One region of the Pandoraea sp. NE5 genome, then DNA from elsewhere that is predicted to be linked to it. Evidence: predicted binding sites of a transcription regulator. Region 1 holds the regulator's gene; each other region holds the start of a gene.

The links. Region 1 encodes sigma-54, which starts transcription at its own class of promoters, with help from an activator protein. Its sites were predicted from a motif close to TGGCANGNAANCTGCTTT; they were not measured.
Region 2: the regulator sigma-54 is predicted to act here: its motif matches at 3,137-3,154, upstream of nirB (nitrite reductase large subunit NirB).
Region 3: the regulator sigma-54 is predicted to act here: its motif matches at 5,545-5,562, upstream of glnA (type I glutamate--ammonia ligase).

Annotation. Positions count from the first base shown of each region.
Region 1 is NZ_AP025517.1:907,268-914,845, reverse strand. Features, by position in the region: gene hprK (HPr(Ser) kinase/phosphatase) at 23-988, opposite strand; gene ptsN (PTS IIA-like nitrogen regulatory protein PtsN) at 1,086-1,541, opposite strand; gene hpf (ribosome hibernation-promoting factor, HPF/YfiA family) at 1,771-2,124, opposite strand; gene PanNE5_RS04200 (RNA polymerase factor sigma-54) at 2,267-3,754, opposite strand; gene lptB (LPS export ABC transporter ATP-binding protein) at 3,849-4,619, opposite strand; gene lptA (lipopolysaccharide transport periplasmic protein LptA) at 4,645-5,343, opposite strand; gene lptC (LPS export ABC transporter periplasmic protein LptC) at 5,340-5,999, opposite strand; gene PanNE5_RS04180 (KdsC family phosphatase) at 6,023-6,508, opposite strand; gene PanNE5_RS04175 (KpsF/GutQ family sugar-phosphate isomerase) at 6,616-7,578, opposite strand, start outside.
Region 2 is NZ_AP025517.1:2,845,472-2,853,049, reverse strand. Features, by position in the region: gene PanNE5_RS13040 (nitrate reductase) at 1-84, opposite strand, end outside; gene nirD (nitrite reductase small subunit NirD) at 132-497, opposite strand; gene nirB (nitrite reductase large subunit NirB) at 508-2,967, opposite strand; gene PanNE5_RS13025 (acyl-CoA dehydrogenase family protein) at 3,346-4,515, opposite strand; gene aliA (cyclohexanecarboxylate-CoA ligase) at 4,558-6,201, opposite strand; gene aliB (cyclohexanecarboxyl-CoA dehydrogenase) at 6,249-7,421, opposite strand; gene badI (2-ketocyclohexanecarboxyl-CoA hydrolase) at 7,418-7,578, opposite strand, start outside.
Region 3 is NZ_AP025517.1:4,510,880-4,518,457, forward strand. Features, by position in the region: gene rfbD (dTDP-4-dehydrorhamnose reductase) at 76-957, opposite strand; gene ntrC (nitrogen regulation protein NR(I)) at 1,013-2,599, opposite strand; gene glnL (nitrogen regulation protein NR(II)) at 2,662-3,792, opposite strand; gene glnA (type I glutamate--ammonia ligase) at 4,034-5,449, opposite strand; gene PanNE5_RS20400 (rhodanese-like domain-containing protein) at 5,913-6,380, shown strand; gene PanNE5_RS20405 (LysE family translocator) at 6,488-7,105, shown strand; gene PanNE5_RS20410 (DUF4148 domain-containing protein) at 7,356-7,578, shown strand, end outside.

The DNA of each region.
Region 1 (7,578 bases):
CATTCGTCCGGCAGGAGATCGCTCAGAGCAGCCGATTCTGCATGCCGTCCGGATCTTGCATGGCTTGACGCTGGCGCTCCATGAAATCCTTGAGGGTGTCGATGCCACGCAGTTGCAGGATCGTGTTGCGCACGGCGGCTTCGACCAGCACGGCGAGGTTTCGCCCGGCCGCCACTTGCAGAATCACCTTGTTGATGGGCAGGCCCAGCACATCCACGGTTTGCGCTTCGAGCGGCAGCCGCTGGAATTCGCCATCGGGGCGGCGCACCAACTGAACGATCAACTTGAGCTTCATTTTCCGGCGCACGGCCGTCTCACCGAAGATCGTCTTGATGTCGAGCAAACCCAGGCCGCGCACTTCCAGCAGGTTTTGCAGCAGCGGCGGGCAACGGCCTTCGACGAAATCCGGCCCGAGGCGCACGAAATCGACCGCATCGTCTGCTACCAGTCCGTGACCGCGGCTGATCAGTTCCAGGCCGAGCTCGCTCTTGCCGAGGCCGGAATCGCCGGTGAGCAGCACCCCCATGCCCAGAATGTCGAGAAATACGCCGTGCATCGTGCATCGCGGGGCGAACACACGCGAAATGTACATGCGCAGACTGTCGATGACCGCCGCCGTCGACATCGGCGTGGTGAACAGTGGCGTGGAGGAGCGGGTACAGCGCAGTACGAGATCGGGCGGGGCTTCGAGGCCGTCGGCCACCACGAGGAACGGCGGCTCGAGCGCGATGACTTCGCCCATGTGGCGCTTGCGGTTTTCGTCCGTGAGGCGCTGGTAGTAGCGCAGCTCGGCCTCGCCAAGCACCTGAATCCGGTTCGGGTGAATGAGGTTCAGGTGACCCACGAGGTCGGCGCTGGAGGTGGCCGTCGACACGCTCTCGGGCGTGAAGCCACGTTCCCACCCCTCGTGCCCGGTCAGCCACGACAAACGCAGCGTGGCGGCGTTGTCGTCGAAAATGCTTTGCGCGTTGATGCCGGTCAGTTCCACCGCGTCGCCTCGTTCGGTTGGGGTTGGGTGCTACGGAGTTCGTCCTGCGTCGCGGCGCGATACCCCGAAACACCGGGATAGCCGCACCAGCGCCGGCTCAGGGTTGCCAGTTCGCGAGCGCAGTATGGATATCGTCGGCACTCGGCGCGGAGGTCAAGGTCTCGCGCATCGTGCGATCCGAGAGCAACTGCGCAATTTCGGACAATATCTCGAGATGCTGCTGCGTTGCCTGCTCCGGTACCAACAGGAAGAACAGCAGGGACACGGGTTGCGCGTCGGGGGCCTCGAAGGGAATCGGATCGTCCAGGCGCACGAAGGCTGCCATCGGATGCTTGAGGCCCTTGATGCGCCCGTGCGGAATGGCCACACCTTCTCCCAGTCCGGTCGAGCCGAGACGCTCGCGGGCGAACAGATTGTCGGTGACAAGCGCGCGCGACAGGCCGGCATTGTTCTCGAAGAGAAGCCCGGCTTGCTCGAAGACGCGCTTCTTGCTGGTGACAGACAGTCCAAGCAATATGTTGGACGCAGGTAAGAGTTTGACTAAACGGTTCATCTTGTAATGCGGGCGAACGCATGGTCGCCCTCCAGCCCCCCGGTTGACCTCGCATTATAGACCACCCGTCGACGCACTCCCGGCGATGCGAGGGAGCATGCAAAAGGGGCCGTTCAACGGCCCCGCGGTGGGTGATGCCAGAGACTTACGACAGACGTCGATGTGCGCGTGGGCTTCCTCGCGAATCGCCGTCAGTGTCGGTCAATGCGGCTACCTTGCCCGGACAGACTCATTGCAGCGGTTCCGCCTCGGGAGGTTCCTGGTGCTTGAGGGCCTCGCGGCCATGATCCTGAACCTTGTCCTTGTATTGCATAACCTTGCGGTCGAGCATGTCGATCAGCTTGTCGATGGCGGCGTACATATTCTCGTCACACTTCTCGACGAAAATCTCCTTGCCCTTGAGATACACGGTGACGCTAGCGATCTGGCGTCCGGTCTTCTCCTTGGTCTTGTCGACAGATAGGATCACCTCGGCACCGATGAGCTGGTCGAAATGGCGCAACACGCGTTCAAGCTTGTTGACCACGAATTCGCGCAGCGACGGCGTGAGTTCGAGATGATGTCCACTGATCTTCAGATTCATAGCTGCTCTCCTTGCTGAAATGCCGAAGTGCAGGCCGCGTCACAAGCAACGCTGGCTAGCGGGAGTGCGAGCCATTGGCGTGACGCAATGTCGCACTGCGGCGTGATGCCCCAGCGAGCCAAGATGGCACACCAGGACCGTCCTACAAAGATTTGCGCAAGTTCACTGCGGGAATGCGCATGGCTTCGCGGTATTTCGCGACGGTGCGTCGCGCTACCACGAACCCTTGCTCTGCCAGCAGCTCCGCGATACGGCTGTCGGAAAGGGGGGTCTGCGGATCTTCTGCTCCTATGAGTTGCTTGATGAGTGCGCGGATGGCGGTCGATGAGGCGGCGCCCCCGGCTTCCGTGGCCACGTGTGAACCAAAGAAGTACTTAAGCTCGAAGGTTCCGAATGGAGTGAGCATGTACTTACTGGTTGTCACGCGTGAAATCGTGGATTCATGTAAACCCAGCGTATCAGCAATTTCGCGTAAAACCAAGGGCCGCATGCCGATTTCGCCATGCGTGAAGAAGTTCTTCTGACGCTCGACGATCGCCTGCGACACGCGCAGGATCGTGTCGAACCGCTGTTGGATGTTCTTGATGAGCCAGCGCGCTTCCTGAAGTTGCTGCTGCAGGTTGCCGGTTCCCGGCGCATTGCGGTTGTTGCGAAGGATGCGCGCATACATTTCATTGATGCGCAGGCGCGGCATGACCTCGGGATTGAGTTCGGCGGTCCAGCCGCCGCCTTGCTTGCGCACGAGCACGTCGGGGATGACGTAATCCGCCTGGGGCGAGCCGTAGGCGGCGCCCGGGAACGGGTCGAGCGAGCGAATCAGTTGATGCGCCGCGCGCAGGCTGTCCTCGCTCACGCCCAGCAGACGACGCAACCGTGTGTAGTCGCGCGCGGCGAGCAGCTCCAGATGATCGGAAACGATGCGCAGCGACAGAGTTCGCACGCTGCTTGCCGGCAGCCGCTGGAGTTGCAGGCGAAGGCATTCTGACGGGGTTCGGGCGCCCACGCCTGCCGGGTCGAAGCTCTGCAGCAGCGCGAGCGCGGCGTTGATCTCTTCGGTCTCGAGCCCAAGTTCCTCGGACATTTCCGCCTGCATTTCGTCGAGCAGGGTGCCGAGATAGCCGTCTTCGTCGAGCGATTCGATCAGGAATTCCACCAGCAGGCGATCGCGCGGGCTGGCTTTCGTCAGGCGCAACTGGGCGAGCAGGTGTTCGCGAAGATTGGGATGATCGACGTGCAGTTGCGGCCGCTCATTGTCGTCGTCGTCCGACGCACTGCCCGAGCGGGCAAAGTCGTTCAGGCTCCAGTCGTTGCCACCGTCGCGCGCGTTGTCGTCGAAGCGGGTCTCGCCGTCGAGTTCGCGGGCGTCGTCCTGGCCGCTGGCCGATTCCGGCGTGTCGTTGGTGCTGCTGCTCGACGAGCCCCGCTCATTGCGCAGCGATCCGTCCGTGCCCACACGGATCGTGCCGGCGAGCCAATCGTCCTCGCGCTCGAGCATCGGGTTCTGGGTGAGGGCGTGCTCGACTTCCTGCTGAAGTTCGAGCGTCGACAGTTGCAACAATCGGATGGATTGCTGCAACTGAGGCGTGAGGGTCAGGTGCTGGGAGGTGCGGAGTTGAAGGGTCGGTTTCATAGCATTTCTCGCCTTCATTGTAGAGGCTTTGTCACGCCAGCGAAACCGGCCCGGCCCCCTATCGGAGGCAGGGTTTACATGCGAAAAATTTGCTTTACATCCGGAAGTTTTCGCCCAGATATACGCGCCGCACGCTTTCGTCGGCCACGATCTGGTCGGGCGTGCCGGCGGCGAGCACCGAGCCTTCGCTAATGATGTAGGCGTGATCGCAGATGCCGAGCGTCTCGCGTACGTTGTGGTCGGTAATCAGGACACCGATGCCACGATCTTTCAGAAAACGCACGATTCGCTGGATTTCCAGCACGGCGATCGGATCGACGCCCGCGAACGGTTCGTCAAGCAAAATGAAGCGCGGTTGCGTGGCCAGGGCGCGGGCGATTTCCACGCGGCGGCGTTCGCCGCCCGAGAGCGACATCGCCGGATTTTCGCGCAAATGGCTCACCTGCAACTCGTCGAGCAGCGCTTCGATGCGTCGGTCGATCTCGTCGCGCTTGAGCGGCTTGCCGTGCGCATCGAGCTGCAATTCGAGCACCGCCCGGATGTTGTCTTCGACCGTGAGCTTGCGGAACACCGACGCTTCCTGCGGCAGGTACGAGACGCCCATGCGGGCGCGCTCGTGAATCGGCAGCTCGCTGATCACGTTGCCGTCGAGCTGGATTTCGCCGTCGTCGGCGGGCACGAGGCCCACGATCATGTAGAACGATGTCGTCTTGCCCGCGCCGTTCGGGCCGAGCAGTCCCACGACTTCGCCGCTCTTCACATCGAGCGAGACGTCCTTGACAACAGTACGGGCACCGTATTGTTTCTTGAGCGAGCGCACCACGAGCGCGCTCGGCTTGCCCGATTGACCGTCGCCCGGATGGATCGTCGAGGCGTTGCTATTGGCAGAATTACTCACGCGGATTCCCGATGCTTTTGGAGGGAGACAGCGGCGGCAGATCGCCCTTGGGCGCGGCCGCCGGCTTGCTCGCGCCGCCGGCGCCTGGCTGGTTCGCGCCAGTGGCATTGCGCGGGGCGAGCGTGGCGCGCACGCGGCCGTTCGGATTGTTGGCGTTGACCTGATCGGCACCGCTGTTGGCGGTATAGACCTCGTTGTACGTGTCGTACGTGATCACGCTACCGTGAATTTCGTCGAGCACCCTCGTGCCGCCGGCCAGGCGCTTGAGCGTGGCTTGTGTGGTCAGCGTGGCGACTTCGGTCTTGCCGTTGTAATAGATCGTTTGGCCCCAGCCGTCGATGTATTCGTCCAGGCCGTCGCGCTTCTGGCGCATGTAGGCGAGCGGGCCGCCCGGCTTGTAATAGGCCGTGGCGTACTGATAGCCCTCTGGATCCTGAGTCACTTCGACGCGATCGGCCTTGAGGAGAATCGTCCCCTTGGTCATCGTCACGTTGCCGGTGAAGATGTTGACCTGCTTGAGGTCGTCGTAGCTCATGTGATCCGACTCGATGTTGAGCGGCTTGTCGCGGTCGGCGCGTTCGGCATGGGCGAGCGGCGACGCGAGGGCGCCGAGCATGGCGAAGGCGGCGGCCAGTGCGCGCAGGCGACGCAGCGACAGGGAGACGGGGCGCGGTTGGCGGCGATCGGTCATGGGGTCTTGGGGCCCGGTTTGGTCTGGAGTGGCGCGCTCGGCGCGGCGGCCGGTGCCGGGCGATTGCCGCCCAGTTCCGCCGGCTGGATCGTGCCGTGAACATTGCCGAGCAATTGTACGGCGCGCGAGATGTTATTGAAAATCATGCCATCGCCGTACATCACGGAAGCACCGCGGAACAGCTGGACTGGCAATTCCGTGCGCACGATGTCGTCGTTGACGAGCACCTGGAAGTGCTGGGACAGCGCCCGCATTTGCGGATCGCGCGGTCCGGCCTGACGTACCACGACCGCGTCGTCGTACAGATCGACGACGGACATGTCGGCATTGAGCGTGCCGCGTTTGCTCGTGGCGGTCACTTCCGGTTGATTCGGCGTGAACGCGCGGACGGCGGGCATGGTCATGGCCGTGGTCTGGTCGTCCTCGTAATGCGTCATGTGCACGGCATTGACGCGGTATTGCGTGAGGCCGGTCGCCGACAGGGTGGAGATCACCATGTCGTCGGCGAAGTAATCCGGAATGTGCTGCTTTACATACGGCGCGCGGTCGGCGTCAGACGGCAGCGTGCGTTGCACGAGCCAGTAAGTGCCGGCGGCCAGGCCGGCCAGCACGACGATGGCGACCAGCGAAGCGGGTGAGAGGCGTTGAGTGGCCATGGATGATCGGCTTCCTCGACGCGTCAGGCGAGCGCGTCGGCGAGCAGGGCGTCGTAACGTCCCTGGGCACGCAGAATGAAGTCGCACAGCTCGCGCACGGCGCCTTCGCCGCCGCGCGTGGCGGCAACCCAGTGGCAGCGTGCCCTGACTTCGGCATGGGCATTGGCCGGGCAGGCGGCGAAGCCCACGCGGCTGAGGATCGGCAGATCGGGCCAGTCGTCGCCGATATGGCCGCAAACCTCGCTCGTCACTGACACCTTGGCGCACAGGTCTTCGAATGCGGCGCGTTTGTCCTGCACGCCTTGATAGACGTGTGCGACACGAAGATCGGCCGCGCGTTTGGCGACGATTTCGGACTGGCGTCCGGTGATGATGGCCGTGACGATGCCGACCTCGGCGAGCAGCTTCAGGCCGTGGCCGTCGAGCGAATCGAAGGTCTTGATGACTTCCCCGGCCGGTCCGTAGCGCAGGCCGCCGTCGGTGAGGACACCGTCGACGTCGAACACCATGACACGCAGGCGAGCGGCGCGCGCAGCGGCGTCGGTCACGTCGGTCGCATCAAGCGGGGCGGAACGAGTGGGTTGGGCGATGCTGGGCTGATTCATGGGCAAGCGGCTCACACGACCTTGGCGGCGAACAGGTCGTGCACGTTGAGCGCACCGACGAGGCGGTCGTTCTCGGTCACGAGCAATTGCGTGATGCCGAAACGTTCCATCAGTTCGGCGGCTTCGGCGGCGAGTTGATCGGGGCCGATGCTGCGCGGTCCGGCCTTCATGACGTCGGCCAGCGTGAGCGTGGTGAAATCGAGCGTACGCTTGAACAGGCGGCGCAGGTCGCCGTCCGTGAAGATGCCCACAACGCGATCGTCGGCATCGACAATGGCCGTCATGCCCAGACCCTTGGCGGTCATCTCCAGTAGGGCATCGGACAGGCTGGCATCGGCGCGCACGCGCGGAACGCGCTCGCCGGTGCGCATGACATCGCGCACGAACGTCAGCAGACGTCGACCGAGCGCGCCGCCCGGATGCGACCGGGCGAAGTCCTCGGCGCCGAAACCGCGCGCGTCGAGCAGCGTGACGGCAAGCGCATCGCCCAGGGCGAGAGCGGCCGTGGTGCTGGCGGTCGGTGCGAGGCCCAGCGGGCAGGCTTCTCTGTCGACGTGCGCGTCGAGGTGCACGTCGGACAGGCGCCCCAGGCTGGAGGCGGCGTTGCCGGTCATGGCGATGAGCTTCGCGCCGATGCGCTTTATCATCGGGAGAATGCTGACCAGTTCCCCCGTCTCGCCGGAGTTGGACAGGGCGACAACGACGTCGTCGGTCGTGATCATGCCCAGGTCCCCGTGGCTGGCTTCGGCCGGGTGAACGAAGAAGGCGGGTGTGCCGGTGCTGGCGAACGTGGCGGCCAGTTTGCGGCCGATGTGGCCCGATTTGCCCATTCCGGTGACGACCACGCGCCCGCGGCAGGCGAGCAGCAGAGAGATCGCTTCGAAGAAGCTGTCGTCGAGGTGCGCGGAGACGCGTTCGATGGCGTCGGCTTCGGTGCGCAACACCTCCCGGGCGACCTCGAGTGCCCGGCCTGG
Region 2 (7,578 bases), 1.9 Mb from region 1:
GACGATGCGCTCGCCGTCGCTCTCGACGAGCATGCCGCAACCGACGCCGCAGTAGCAGCAGGTGGTTTGCGTGAGGGTTGTCATGGGGGGCTCCGGCAATCGCGAGGGGTCAGGGGGGCGGGGGTAGCGGGTCAAGCGGCAGCCGTCGCCGCGCTCACCTCGGTACCGATCGCCTCGTCGAGCGACACATACACCTCGCCCGCGTCGATCCGCACGGCGAAGCGCTCTGCACAGCCCACATCGGGTGCGCAGGCTTCGCCGGTCGTCAGGTCAATGTTCCAGGCGTGCAGCGGGCACGTGACCTTCTCGCCGTGCACGATGCCCAGCGAAAGCGCACCGCCCTTGTGTGGGCACTTGTCGCGCAACGCAAAAACCTTGTCGCTCTCGGCGCGAAAAAGGGCGATGTCGCCGCTCGGATGGGTCAGCACGCGCGTGCCCAGGCGCGGAATCGCGTCCACGTCGCAGACATGCAGCCAGATCGGTTTGGATTGCGTCATGGTGTTCTCCTCAGGCAGTCGCGGGCTCGACGCTCATCGGCACGGTCGAGGTCAGCGGACGGTATTCATTGGCTTGCGCCCCGTTGATACGCGCTTGCCACGGGTCGGGCAGGCCATCGAGCGAGAAGAGCAACCGTTCGTACAGCGCGCGACGATTGGCGGCATCGTTCACCACGCGTTGCTTCACGTAGTCGAGGCCAACCCGGTCGAGGTAATGCACCGTGCGGTCGAGGTAATAGGCTTCCTCGCGATAGAGCTGGAGAAACGCGCCCGTGTACTCCTTGACCTCGTCGGCGGTCTTCACCTTGACGAGGAACTGCGCGACTTCGGTCTTGATGCCGCCGTTGCCGCCGACATACAGCTCCCACCCCGAGTCGACCGCGATCACACCCACGTCCTTGATCCCGGCCTCGGCGCAATTGCGCGGGCAGCCGGACACGGCCAGCTTGACCTTGTGGGGCGACCACATGTTCGCGAGCATGGTCTCCAGATCAATGCCCATCTGCGTGCTGTTCTGCGTGCCGAAGCGGCAGAATTCGCTGCCCACGCACGTCTTCACGGTGCGGATCGACTTGCCGTAGGCATGCCCTGACGGCATACCGAGGTCGCGCCAGACGCTTACGAGATCTTCCTTCTTCACGCCGAGCAAATCGATACGCTGACCGCCCGTGACCTTGACCATCGGAATCTGGTACTTGTCCGCCACGTCGGCGATGCGGCGCAGCTCGCTCGGGTTCGTCACGCCGCCCTTCATCTGCGGGATGACGGAGAACGTGTTGTCCTTCTGGATGTTGGCGTGCACGCGCTCGTTGACGAAGCGGCTTTGCGGATCGTCAACGGCTTCCTTCGGCCACGTGCTGAGCATGTAGTAGTTCAGCGCGGGACGGCACGTGGCGCACCCGTTGGGCGTGCGCCATTCGAGGAAGTCGAAGGCGGCACGATGGGACGTGAGGTGATGCTCACGCACCGCGCGACGCACGTCGGCGTGCGACAGATCCGTGCAACCGCACACCGCCTTCTCCTTCGGTGTCGCGTCGTAGGTCGAGCCCAGCGTGCTCATCAGGATCTGTTCGCACAGCCCGGCGCACGAACCGCACGAGCTGGCAGCCTTCGTATGCTTCTTGACCTCATCGAGCGTGAACAAGCCCTTCTCGGTGATCGCCTTGACGATCGTGCCCTTGCACACGCCGTTGCAGCCGCACACTTCATCGGTATCGGACATGGCCGACGCGCGGTTCTGCCCTTGCGTGCCAACGTCGCCCACACTCGACTCGCCGAACATGATGCTGCTGCGCAACTCGCCCAGCGCACGCCCGTCGCGCAACAGCTTGAAGTACCAGGCGCCGTCAGCCGTGTCACCGTACAGACACGCGCCGACGAGCTTGTCGTCGCGAATCACCAGCTTCTTGTAGACGCCGCTCGCGGGATCGGACAACACGATCTCCTCAGTGCCTTCGCCGCCGAGAAAGTCGCCCGCCGAAAACAGGTCGATGCCCGTGACCTTGAGCTTCGTCGACAGCACCGAGCCGCGATAGCTGCCGATGCCCATGAGCGCGAGGTGGTTGGCGCAGACCTTGGCCTGCTCGAACAGCGGGGCCACGAGACCGTAGGCTACGCCGCGATGGCTCACGCATTCGCCCACCGCGTAGATGCGCGGATCGTAGGTTTGCAGCGTGTCGGACACGACAATGCCACGGGCGCAATACAGACCGGCCGCTTCGGCCAGCGTCGTATTCGGCCGAATTCCTGCGGCCATGACAACGAGGTCCGCGTCAATTTCTTCGCCGTTGCTGAACTTCACGGCCCGCACGTTGCCGTTGCCGTCGTCAAGAATCGCTGCCGTTTGATGCGACAGTCGGAACGCGAGACCGCGCGCTTCGAGCGATTGTTGCAGCAGCTTGCCCGCCGTACTGTCGAGTTGGCGCTCGAGCAGCGTCTCGGCCAGATGCACGACGGTCACGTCCATGCCGCGCAGCTTGAGACCGTTGGCCGCCTCCAGGCCGAGCAGACCGCCGCCGATCACAACCGCATGACGCTTCATGCTCGCCGTCTCGATCATGATCTCGGTATCGCGAATGTCGCGATAGCTGATCACGCCATCGAGATCCTTGCCGGGCACCGGCAGAATGAACGGGCTGGAGCCGGTGGCGATCAACAGACGGTCGTACGGCGCCACGGTGCCGTCGGCGCAACGCACGACACGGCGCGGTCGATCGATCTGCGTGACTTCCTTGCCCAGATGCAACGTGATGCCCTTCTCGGCATACCAGTCGAGCGGATTGAGCACGATGTCGGCGAACGACTGCTCGCCGGCGAGCACCGGTGAGAGCAGGATCCGGTTGTAGTTCGGATGCGGCTCGGCACCGAATACGGTGATGTCGTACTGATGCGGTGCGATTTCCAGCAGCTCTTCGAGCGTGCGGATGCCGGCCATGCCGTTGCCGATGACGACCAGACGAGGTTTGCGCATGCTGTCTTCTCCTGTTGCAGCGCTTGCAGCGCCCGAAAAACAAAACGGCGTCCGACCGTGCCGAAGCACGGAGGGACGCCGTTGTCCTGTGGGTACGTCGCAGGCGCGCTCGCCTGACGCCGTACCGGAATTCATGGCCGGCGACGTCTTTGCCGCTGGCACACACACTAATGCAACAAGCGTGCCAAGTGACGCAGAAAGTTCGACAAAGCGTTGCTGGTCAACGCAGAACAGTTGGTTTGTCTATGGGAAACGCCCGAAAATCGAGTGGAATCTGTTGCACCGCAGCAGTGCAAGGCGGTGCGGCTCTGACATCACGCGCACCAGCATGATGCGCCGCGTGTACGACTCGGCGCACCGCCAGCGGTGCGCGCGACCTCAATCGTCCTGCATCAGGGCCCGCCCGATGATCAGTTGTTGAATTTGCGTGGTGCCTTCATAGAGACGGAGCAGTCGCACGTCGCGATAGAAGCGCTCGACCTTGTATTCGTTGATGTAGCCCGCGCCGCCGTGCACCTGCACACCACGATCGGCCACGCGCCCGACCATCTCGGTGCAGAACAGCTTGGCGCACGAGGCCCGCGTGCTGACGTCGGCGTCGCGCTTGCCTTCGGGCTTCGCGTCGTAACGCAGGGCACAGTCCTGCACCATCGACCATCCGGCGTACAGTTCCGCCTGACTGTCCGCGAGCATCGCCTGCACGAGCTGGAAGTCGCCGATGCGCTGCCCGAATTGCTTGCGTTCGCGTGCATAGGCCACGGACTCATCGAGAATTCGCTGCGCCATGCCGCACGCCAGCGCCGCCACGTGCAAGCGCCCACGGTCGAGGACCTTCATCGCCGTCTTGAAGCCCTTGCCCGCCTCGCCGCCGATGATGTTCGCCGCCGGCACGCGCGCGCCTTGCAGCACGACGTCGCACGTCTTCGTTCCGCGCTGCCCCATCTTCTTGTCGGGCTTGCCCAGCGACAGGCCCGGCGTGTCGGCCGGCACGATGAACGCCGAGATCCCGCCCGCGCCCTCGCCGCCCGTGCGCGCCATCAGCGTGAACGCCCCGGCGCGCGGTGCGTTGGTAATGAAGCGCTTCACGCCATCGAGCACATAGGTGTCGCCGTCGAGTACGGCCCGTGTCTTGAGCGCGGCCGGGTCCGATCCCGCGTCCGGCTCCGTGAGCGCGAACGACATGATCAGGTCCCCACTCGCCACGCGCGGCAGCAGGTCGCGCTTTTGCGCTTCGGTACCGTCCATCAGGATGCCCTGTGAGCCGATGCCCACGTTGGTGCCGAACACCGAGCGAAATGCCAGCGACGTCTGCCCGAACTCATAGGCCACGCGCACTTCCTGCGTCATCGACAAGCCGATGCCGCCGAATGCCTCGGGAATCGACAGGCCGAACAGGCCCATCTCCTTCATCTCATTGACGAGCGTGGCCGGCACGTCGTCGTGCTCTTCCACGTCGTTCTCGGCGGGCACCAGCCGCTCGCGAATGAAACGTTGCACCGCGGCGAGCAACAGCTCGAACGATTCGCTATCCAGTCCCTTCGATGTCATCGACCTTTCATCCTTGAAGTACGCCGCGCCGCGTGCGGGCTTTCACTCGCCCGTCTGCAGCATCTCGCGCAATTTGAATTTCTGTATCTTACCCGTGGGGGTGGTCGGCAGCGCCTCGCGCACTTCGAGCCGTTCCGGCCAATACTGCCGGGCGACCTTGTGCGACGCCAGAAAAGCGGTGAGCGCGGGCAGATCGATCGACTGCCCGGGGCGCGGCACCACCACCGCACACGCGCGTTCGCCGAGCCGCTCGTCCGGATACGCCACGATGGCCACTGTCGCGACCGCCGGATGGCGGTACAGCAGCGCCTCGATTTCGACGACGGGGATATTCTCGCCTCCCCGAATGATCACGTCCTTGCTGCGACCGGCGATGCGCACGTAGCCAGTGGCGTCGAGCCACGCCATATCGCCCGTGTCGAACCACCCGGCGGCGTCGGTGCCGTTCCATTGCGCGCGCTTGAGATAGCCGCCGAAATTCGAACACGAGCGCACGAGCAAACGGCCGGTTTCGCCTGTGGGCAGGTCACGATCGTCCACGTCGACCACGCGTAGCTCGACACCCGGCAGCGGACAACCGTCCGTCGTGGAGGCGCGCGTGTCGTCGTCTTCAAGGCGTGTAAGCGTCACGGCGCCGTTCTCGGTCATGCCCCACGCCGACACGATTTTCGCGCCGAGTACCTTGCGCGCCTGCTCGACCACCGGGCCGGGAATGGGTGCCCCCGCGCACAGGAACGCGCGCAAGCTCGGCACAGTCTCGCCGCCAGCCGCCACCGTCTTGGTCAGATCGGTGAGAAACGGGGTGGACGCCATCGTGAATGTCACCCCGTGCGCCTGGATCAGACGCACGGCATTCGACGGGTCCCACACGTCGAGCATGACCGCACTCGCGCCGAGCATGATGGGCATCATCAGGCCGTACATGAAGCCGGTCTGGTGCGCGAGCGGCGAGCCCATCAGAATCACGTCGTCGCGACCGAGGCGCATGCGCTGCGCGTAAGCGTCGATGTTCGAGAACGTGGTGTTCGCACTGTGCATCACACCCTTCGGCTCGCCCGTGGTGCCGGAGGTGTACATCAATTGCATGACGTCGTCCGGACGCGCCCGCGACGCCTGCATCTGCGCGCGCTCCGCGTCGGTCGCCGCAGGTTCGCCAGCCATGAGCACGGCGTCGAAACTCTCCTCTGCGGCAGCCTCCCCAACGACGATCACATGCCGGAGCGCGTCAAGCTCGTGCTGCAACGCGCGCGCCATCGCCGCGTGATCGAAACCGCGAAACTGCTGCGGCACGATGAACACTTTCGCCTCGCCATGGCGCAGCATGAAGGACAGCTCGCGCTCGCGGAAGATGTGCATGAGGGGATTGAGCACCGCGCCGATACGGGCGCAGGCCAAGTAGGTCACCGCGAACGGCCAGCCGTTGGGCAGTTGGCACGCGACCACGTCGCCGCGTCCGACGCCACGTCGCAACAGACCCAGCGCGAGACGCTCCGCCGCATCGGCGAGCGCGGCGTAGGTCAGTTGCGTGGTCTGCCCGGTGGCCGTCGAGACCGCCGTGAGTGCCACCTTGTCGGGCCATGCCGCGAGCGCCGCGTCGAGCGCGTCGTTGATTGTGCGCTCGGGCCACCAGCCGCGCGCCACACTGTGCTCACGTCGAGGGGGAAGCAATACCGCATCGAACTCCATCGCATCGTCTCCTATGCTGTCGCGGATGTCATCCAGCCGCCGGCCGGTCAAACCGGCACTGCCTGCCGGCCGGCGCGCGTGCGCGCGATGATCGTCTTCATGATCTGCGCGGTGCCGTCACCGATCTGGAAACCGAGCACGTCGCGCAAACGCTGCTCCATCACGCCCCGGTCGTAACCGCCATGGCCGAACATCAGCAGGCATTGATGGATGACGTCGTAAGCGAGCTTCGGCCCCCACCATTTGCACATGGCCGCCTCGGCGCTGTGCGGCAGGCCGCGGTCCTTGAGCCACAGCGTTTGAAGACAGAGCAGACGCGCCGCTTCGACCTGCGTGTCGAAATCCGCCAGCGGATGCGAGACGCCCTGAAACGCCGACAGCGGTTTGCCGAACGCTTCTCGCTGGGCCACGTATTCCCAAGTCTCGTCGAGCGAGGCGCGGGCGACGGCCAGCACCTGCAAGCCGATGAGCGCGCGCGAGAAGTCGAAGCCCTGCATCACTTGCACGAAGCCCTCGCCCGGCGCGCCCAGTACGTGGTCGACCGGGATCTTCACGTTCTCGAAGAACAGCGAGCCGCGGCCGATGGCACGCTGCCCATGGCAATCGAAGCGTTGCCGAGTGATACCCGGCAAGTCGAGCGGGACGAGGAACGCCGAGATGCCGCGTGCACCCGACGCCACGTCGCCTGTGCGTGCGAACACAACGGCGGCGTCGGCCTGATCGGCGGCGGAGATGGAGGTCTTTTCTCCGTTGAGCACGTAATGTGTCCCGTCGAATTCGGCCCGCATGCGCAAGTTGGCGGCGTCCGACCCGCCGCGCGGCTCGGTGAGTGCGATCGCGAGCAACGTCTCGCCGCGCGTGAGCTTGCGCAGCCAAGGCAAAACGACTTCAGGCTGCCCATGCGCCGCGAGAATCTGGCCATTGAGCGAGGCCAGCAGATTGACATACGACAGGCTCAGGTCCGCGCGCGCAATTGCTTCGTGTATCACGCCCGCCGCGAGACGCCCCATGCCCTGCCCACCGAAGGCTTCCGGCAGCTCCGGCGCGATCAGGCCAAGTTCCCCCATCTCGCGCATGAGCGTGCGATCGAGCACGCGTGTTTTGTCACGCTCGAGAAAGCCGGGGGCGACGCGCGCCTGGGCGAATCGCCGCGTGTGCTCGGCCAGCGCAACGAGATCGTCGTCGAGATACGGATTCTGCATCGCGTTCGCCTCGCTCATTTGGCGTATTTACGGAACTCGGGCTTGCGCTTCTCCTGGAATGCACGCACGCCCTCGCGCGACTCCTCCGTCTCGTAGTAGAGCTTGAGCGCGTACATCCCCATGCCCGCGATGCCCGCCTGTTGCGCCGTGTCCATGTTGAACGAGCGCTTCGCAA
Region 3 (7,578 bases), 1.4 Mb from region 1:
TGCCGAAGGAATGCGGCCCTGCGCGCCGGGGAATTTCCGATTCGGTGCTCGAGCCCGTCAGGCGGGACGGTCGTGTCAGCCCAGGCAGAGTGCCAGCGCGGCCCGCCAGTCGGGCGCGCGAACGCCGAAAGTCCGTGCGAGCTTGTCGTTGTCGAGGACCGAATACGCCGGGCGCTTGGCCGGCAATGGATAGGCAGAAGTCGGAATCGCCACAACGTTCGGACGCTTCTGCGCTGCGCTCAGGTCGAGAATCGCTTCGGTGAACCCGTGCCAGGTCGTCTGCCCTGCGGCCGTCAGGTGGTACAAACCGCCATGTTCGCGCCAGAAGTCGGCGTCACCTCCGTTCCGTCCGAACCCCTGCACCAACACCTGCGACGTCAGTTCGGCGATCGTGCGGCACCACGTCGGCGCCCCGTGCTGGTCGGCCACGATCCGCAATTCGTCGCGCTCGCGGGCAAGTCGTTGAACGGTGAGCAGGAAGTTCGCGCCGCGCGCTCCATACACCCAGCTCGTGCGCAGCACCAGATGATTCGCACCGCTCGCCGCGATGGCCGCTTCGCCTGCCAGCTTGGTGCGGCCGTACGCGTTCTGTGGGTTCGTGGGTTCGTCCTCGCGATAGGGCGTGGACGACGTACCGTCGAAGACGTAGTCAGTGGAAAAGTGAACGACGAGTGCGCCGGTGCGCTTGGCCGCTTCGGCCATGATGCCGGGCACGACCGCGTTCACCTGATACGCGGCGGCCTCGTCCGTCTCGGCACGATCGACCGCCGTGTAGGCCGCCGGATTGACGATCAGATCCGGTGAGAAGTCGCGCAGGGTGCGCACCACGCTGTCGGTGTCGAGCAGGTCCATCTCGTCGCGCCCGGGAGCGTGAACGTCGCCCAAACCTTGCAGGCTGCGTGCCAGCTCCCAGCCCACCTGTCCGGTGGCACCCGTCAACAGGATGCGTCTTGCCATGGTAATGCTCCCTTGTGGCCGAATCGTCAAACCTGGGAGCCTACCGTGATTGGCGTCAGGTTTCCAGCCCGAGTTCCTGAATCTTGCGCGTGATGGTGTTCCGGCCGATGCCAAGGCGGCTTGCCGCCTCGACCTTGCGTCCGCGCGTGAAGTCGAGCGCCTCGTTGATCAACGCCGTCTCGAACCGGCGCGTCAATTGATCCATCACGTCGGGCGACGCAGAACGAAGCAGGCGCGCCACTTCGCGGCGCAAGAGCGGCTCCCAGCTGTCCGCTCCGGTGCCGTCTCCCGTCGCGCCGACATTGCCCGCGACCGCAGCGGCACCGCCAGCCCCCGCGATCCCGCCGACAGCCGACAGCCCCGCGTCTACGCCGCCATAACCCGCGATGGCCGGCACCGGGGCGGTGGTCCCGGTTGCCGCCTGGGGCGTCGCGGCGGGGTAGGCAGGCAAGCTAGCCGACGCCCCCACCCCGGTCCCTGGCGCCGCTGCCAGCGTCTGGAACTCCGGCGGCAGATCCTTGATCTCCACCGTCTGCGCCGGGGCCATGACCGTCAGCCAGTTGCTCAGGTTTTCCAGTTGACGCACGTTGCCCGGAAACGGGAAGCGCGTCAGATGCGCCAGCGCGGCCTCGCTGATGCGTTTCGTCTCGACGCCCAGATCGCGCGCACTCTTCTGCAGGAAGTGACGCACCAGCAGCGGGATATCCTCATTGCGCTCGCGCAGTGACGGCAAACGCAAGCGAATCACATTCAGTCGGTGATACAGATCTTCGCGAAACAGACCCTGCCGCACACGATCTTCCAGATTCTGGTGCGTGGCCGCGATCACGCGGACATTCGCCTTGATCGGACTATGGCCGCCGACGCGGTAGTAATTACCGTCCGACAGCACGCGCAGCAAACGCGTTTGCAGATCGAGTGGCATGTCGCCGATTTCGTCGAGGAACAGCGTGCCGCTCTCGGCCTGCTCGAAGCGCCCGCGCCGCGTGGCCTGCGCACCGGTGAACGCCCCGCGCTCATGGCCAAACAGTTCGGATTCCAGCAGATCCTTCGGAATTGCCGCCGTGTTGAGCGCGATGAATGGCCCGCCGGCGCGCGGCGAGTGGCGGTGCAGTGCCCGCGCGACCAGTTCCTTGCCGGAGCCCGATTCGCCGGTGATAAGCACCGTGGCGCTCGAATGCGAGAGACGACCGATCGCTCGGAACACGTCTTGCATGGCGCTCGCCTGCCCGAGAATTTCCGGCTCTTCGGTGATGCGTTCGTCGTCCGTCGCCTCGCGCAGGCTTTCCTCGACCGCGCGCAGAATCAGCTCGACCGCGCGATCAACGTCGAACGGCTTGGCGAGATATTCGAACGCACCGCCCTGAAAGGCCGCGACGGCGCTGTCCAGATCCGAGAACGCCGTCATGATGATGACCGGCAGTCCGGGATGTCGTTGTTTGACCGTCTGCAGCAGTTCGAGCCCGGAGCCGCCCGCCATGCGGATGTCCGAGACCAGCACCTGCGGCGAGTCGTGTTCGAGTGCCGCGCTGGCTTCGCGCGGACCGGTAAAGCTGCGCACCGGCAGATTGGCTCGCGAGAGCGCCTTTTCGAGCACCCATCGAATCGATTGGTCGTCGTCTACTATCCAGATCGGCTTCATTGTTCACCGTTTAACGTCTATGCCCGGCCGCAGGTGCTACGGCCGACGGCGTGAGGGCCGCTTCAGCCCAGGGGCAGCAGGATTCGGAAATCCGTCCGTCCGGGCCGGCTTTCGCATTCGATCAAACCCTCGTGGCGCTGCACGAACGACTGCGCCAGTGTGAGTCCCAGACCGCTCCCCCCTTCGCGCCCGGAGACGAGCGGATAGAAAATGCGGTCACGAATGTCGGCGGGAATGCCTGGCCCGTTGTCGATCACATGCAATTCCAATGCCAGCTTGTGCAAACGTTTGGCAATCGTGATCTTTCGCGCCACTCGCGTGCGCAGGACGATGCGCGCATCGCCGCGTGCAATCTGCCCGCGCAGCGCTTCGGCACCATTGCGCACGATGTTGAGCAGGGCTTGAATGAGTTGTTCCTTGTCGCCACGAAAGTCGGGCAGGCTCACATCGTAGTCGCGCTCGATCGACAGCCCCTGCGGAAACTCGGCGAGCACCACCGACCGCACGCGCTCGCATACCTCATGGATGTTGACGTCGGTGGCAATGAACGGATGACGGTGCGGCTCGAGCAGGCGGTCGACCAGCGTCTGAAGTCTGTCGGACTCCTTGATGATGACCTGCGTGTACTCGCGCAGCTCACGCTGATCCAGCTCGAACTCCAGCAACTGCGCCGCGCCGCGAATCCCGCCCAGCGGGTTCTTGATTTCGTGCGCCAGGTTGCGGATAAGCTGTTTGTTCATCAGCGCCTGATCGATGATGCGCTCTTCACGCTCGTTCTTGATCTTCTGTTCGTTCTCGATCAGCTCGACGATCACGAAATCGGGGGCGGCCTCGGGGGCGGCAACAATCGCATGCGTGTGCAGAGGCTCCTGCGCGGTGCGCTCGAGCACCAAATCGAGGCGCGTCGTCTGAAAGCGGTTGGCGATGAGATCGGCCATCGTCGACGCGAGCACCTCGCCGTTCGTGAAGACGTCGTTCCACGTCATTTGCGACAGCGAACGGCGCGAAAGCGCGAGCAGCGCCTCGGCGGCCGGGTTGGCAAACACGACACGCAGTGATTGCTTCTCAAGCACCAGCAAGACGGTCGGCAACGCTTCGAGACCGGGCAACACGCCCGTCGCCGCGAGCCTGGCTTCCCACGGATCGACGCCCGGCGGCAACGCAGTCGTATGGCCGGCGGCGTCGGGGGTCATCTCGGCGGCATGGGGATCTTCCGCGGCAGCGGCGTGCTCGGCGCGCTTCGTCTGCCCTTTCCCACCGGCACGGACACTGTTCATTAAGGATCGAGGCGAGAGGTTCATGGCTGGCTACGTGGCGAATGCGCGCTGCGGATAAAAAAGGGGGACGGCCGCGGCCATCCCCCTTGCCTGTCGAGCATGACGGTCGGCCGCTGGCGTTCCGTCATGCCGGCGCATTCCCTGCGCAGCGATTCAATTACAGCGAGTAGTACAGTTCGAACTCGAGCGGGTGCGTGGTCATGGCGATACGACGCGCTTCGTCCGTCTTCAACGCGATGTACGAATCGAGCATGCCATCCGTGAACACGCCACCACGGGTCAGGAACTCGCGGTCTTCGTTCAGGTATTCCAGCGCCTGTTCGAGGCTCGAGCACACGGTCGGGATCTTTGCGTCTTCTTCCGGCGGCAGGTCGTACAGGTTCTTGTCGGCAGCTTCGCCCGGGTGGATCTTGTTCTGCACGCCATCCAGACCCGCCATCAGCATGGCCGAGAAGGCCAGGTACGGGTTGGCCATCGGATCCGGGAAGCGCGCTTCGATGCGGCGACCCTTCGGGTTGGCAACGTACGGAATGCGGATCGAGGCCGAACGGTTACGGGCCGAGTAGGCCAGCTTCACCGGTGCTTCGAAGTGCGGCACCAGACGCTTGTACGAGTTGGTCGACGGGTTCGTGATCGCGTTCAGGGCACGTGCGTGCTTGATAATGCCGCCGATGTAATACAGCGCGAACTCCGACAGACCACCGTAGCCGTTACCGGCGAACAGGTTCTGACCATCCTTCCAGACCGACTGGTGGATGTGCATGCCCGAGCCGTTGTCGCCCACGATCGGCTTCGGCATGAACGTTGCCGTCTTGCCGTAGCTGTGTGCCACGTTGTGCACCACGTACTTCAGAATCTGCGTCCAGTCGGCGCGCTCGACCAGCGTCGAGAACTTCGTGCCGATTTCGTTCTGGCCCTGACCCGCCACTTCGTGGTGGTGCACTTCGACCGGCACGCCCAGTTGCTCGAGCAACAGGCACATTTCCGAGCGCATGTCCTGGAACGAATCGACCGGTGCGACCGGGAAGTAACCGCCCTTCACGCCCGGACGGTGGCCGGTGTTGCCGCCTTCGAAGTCCTTCGCCGACGACCACGGGGCTTCTTCAGAATTCACGCGGACGAACGAGCCGGACATGTCCGTGCTCCACTGCACCGAGTCGAAAATGAAGAATTCCGGCTCCGGACCGAAGAAGGCGGTGTCGCCCAGGCCCGTGCTCTTCAGGTAGGCTTCAGCGCGCTTGGCGATGGAACGCGGATCGCGGTCGTAGCCCTTGCCATCGGCCGGCTCGATCACGTCGCAGGTCAGCACCAGCGTGTTTTCTTCGTAGAACGGGTCGATATAGGCAGTGTTCGCGTCCGGCACGAGCAGCATGTCCGAGGCTTCGATGCCCTTCCAGCCAGCAATCGACGAACCGTCGAAAGCGTGGCCGCTCTCGAACTTGTCAGCGTCGAAGTGCGACACCGGCACCGAGACGTGTTGTTCCTTGCCGCGCGTATCGGTAAAGCGGAAGTCGACGAACTTGACGTCTTCTTCCTTAACCAGATTCATCACATCTGCCACAGATTTGCTCATGCTATCTCCCGAAAGATTCAATCTGGCGCTGCTGGCGCTTATCGCCCGCGTCGCCGTACCGTCTTAACGAACTCCGTGTTCGGATTCGCCAGTGATAAGCAGGAAGCGTGCCAACAACCCATCACCCTGCCCTCCCTGACCCTCGCCCTCTGATTTCTAAGCGAATATTCCATTCTGGTGCGTCCAGCCTGGAATCCCCGCTCACGGGCCACAATTCCCCGATTCGGTGCAACGCGCACCGAAACATCACTGCATTGGTGCATTTTGCGATTATGCACTTTTTTGGTGCCCGCCACCGATCGGCGCGAACCGAAATTGTGCGTCGCCCTGCACCGCCATCACGCGCGGCCAAACACTGGCTGCGCGCCGGCCAATCCCGATGCCACGCAACACGTAACGCGCCTCGCGCACGAAGGGCACGCTAGAATAAAGCACAATCATCGTTCAACGAGATCACAGCCCCATGACAAGCGCCAAAGCCATTCTCGAGCAAGCCTCCCAACGCCGCGCGAGCGCTCAGCTCGCCTACGCAGGCGCCGTGACGCCGGACGAAGCCCTGGCACTGCTTGGCGCCGATGCCAACGTTCGCCTGATCGACGTGCGCACGCGCGCCGAACTCGACTGGGTCGGCCGCCCGCAGGTACCCGATGGTCAATACGCCAACGTCGAATGGGTTCGATACCCAGGAGGCGTGCCCAACGAACACTTCCTCGAGCAACTCGCTTCCCAGACGCCGGACAAGACCACGCCGCTGTTGTTTCTGTGTCGCAGCGCCGCCCGCTCGAAGGCCGCGGCCAAGGTCGCCTATGAAGCCGGTTACACGCAGTCGTTCGACATTCTCGAAGGCTTCGAGGGCGACAAGGACAAGGCCGGCCATCGAAAGACGGTGAGCGGCTGGTGCTTTCGTGGACTGCCTTGGCTCGGCGCCTGAGTGGGCATTTCTGTGTGCAAATGAGCGCACAGGAGCCCCCGTCGAGGCGCGCGCGTCGGCACGTTTCCAGACAACGCTGAACGTCTCAATCGCGAGGAAACACTGAGATGGAGTGGACCCCTTTACTTACGTTCGCCCTCGCCCTGTTCGTCGGCGCCGGCACGCCCGGGCCGGGCATCGCGGCCATTGTGGCGCGCGTGCTCGGACGCGGTACGCAGGGCGCCATCGCGTTCACAACAGGCGTGGCGATCGGCGATGTCGTGTGGCTGACGCTTGCCGTGCTGGGCGTCGCCGCACTGGCCCATACCTTCGCGGGCGTGTTTCTCGCGATCAAATACGCCGGCGCCGCCTACTTGCTCTACCTGGCCTGGAAGATGTGGCACGCACCGGTCACCGCGCCCGCGGAACCGATGGCCGCCGCGCCGCGCGAGCAATCGTGGCGTCTGTTTCTCGGAGGACTGTCGGTCACGATGGGCAACCCGAAGGTCGTCGTGTTCTACTTCGCCCTGCTGCCCAATCTGCTCGATCTGCAACGGGTGACAGCGCTCGGCTACCTCGAAATCGTGGGCGTTACGCTGAGCGTTCTCGCGCTCGTGTTCGGCAGCTACATCGCGCTCGCTGCCCGCGCGCGCCGACTGCTCAGTTCGGCGCGCGCCGTGCGACGTCTGAATCGCGCGACCGGCACGGTGATGGCCGGCGCCGCCGTCGTCATCGCGACGCGCTGAACGCAACACCCGCAGCCATCGCCGCTACGTCGTGATCGCCACCTGCGGGTGGCGTTTTTTTTGGGCGCACGTCGCGCATTGTTGCGATTCCCGGAAGTATTTATTCCCTCAATTGCCATTTTTCCGTGATAGCCAGACGCCTAGACTGTCTTCAACGGTCGCACACAACGCATACCGAAGCCTACGAAAGCGAACGCCGGTACCGATGCATTGCGCGCCCCCGCAACTGAGAAAGACAGGAGTCAACGTCATGAATCGCAAGCACATCGCCTCAGCCGTGATGTCGGTCTTGATGGTCACCGCCGCCGGAGCCGCCTTCGCACAGGCGGGTCGGAGCAGCGATGCCTATCCCGAGGGTTCACAATTCGCGTGGGTGTCGCAAACCTCGCAGGTCTCGCGCGAGCAGGTTCGCCAGGAATTGGTCGATGCCCGCGCGCAGGGCCTGATTCCGCAGAACGATTACGAGTATCCCG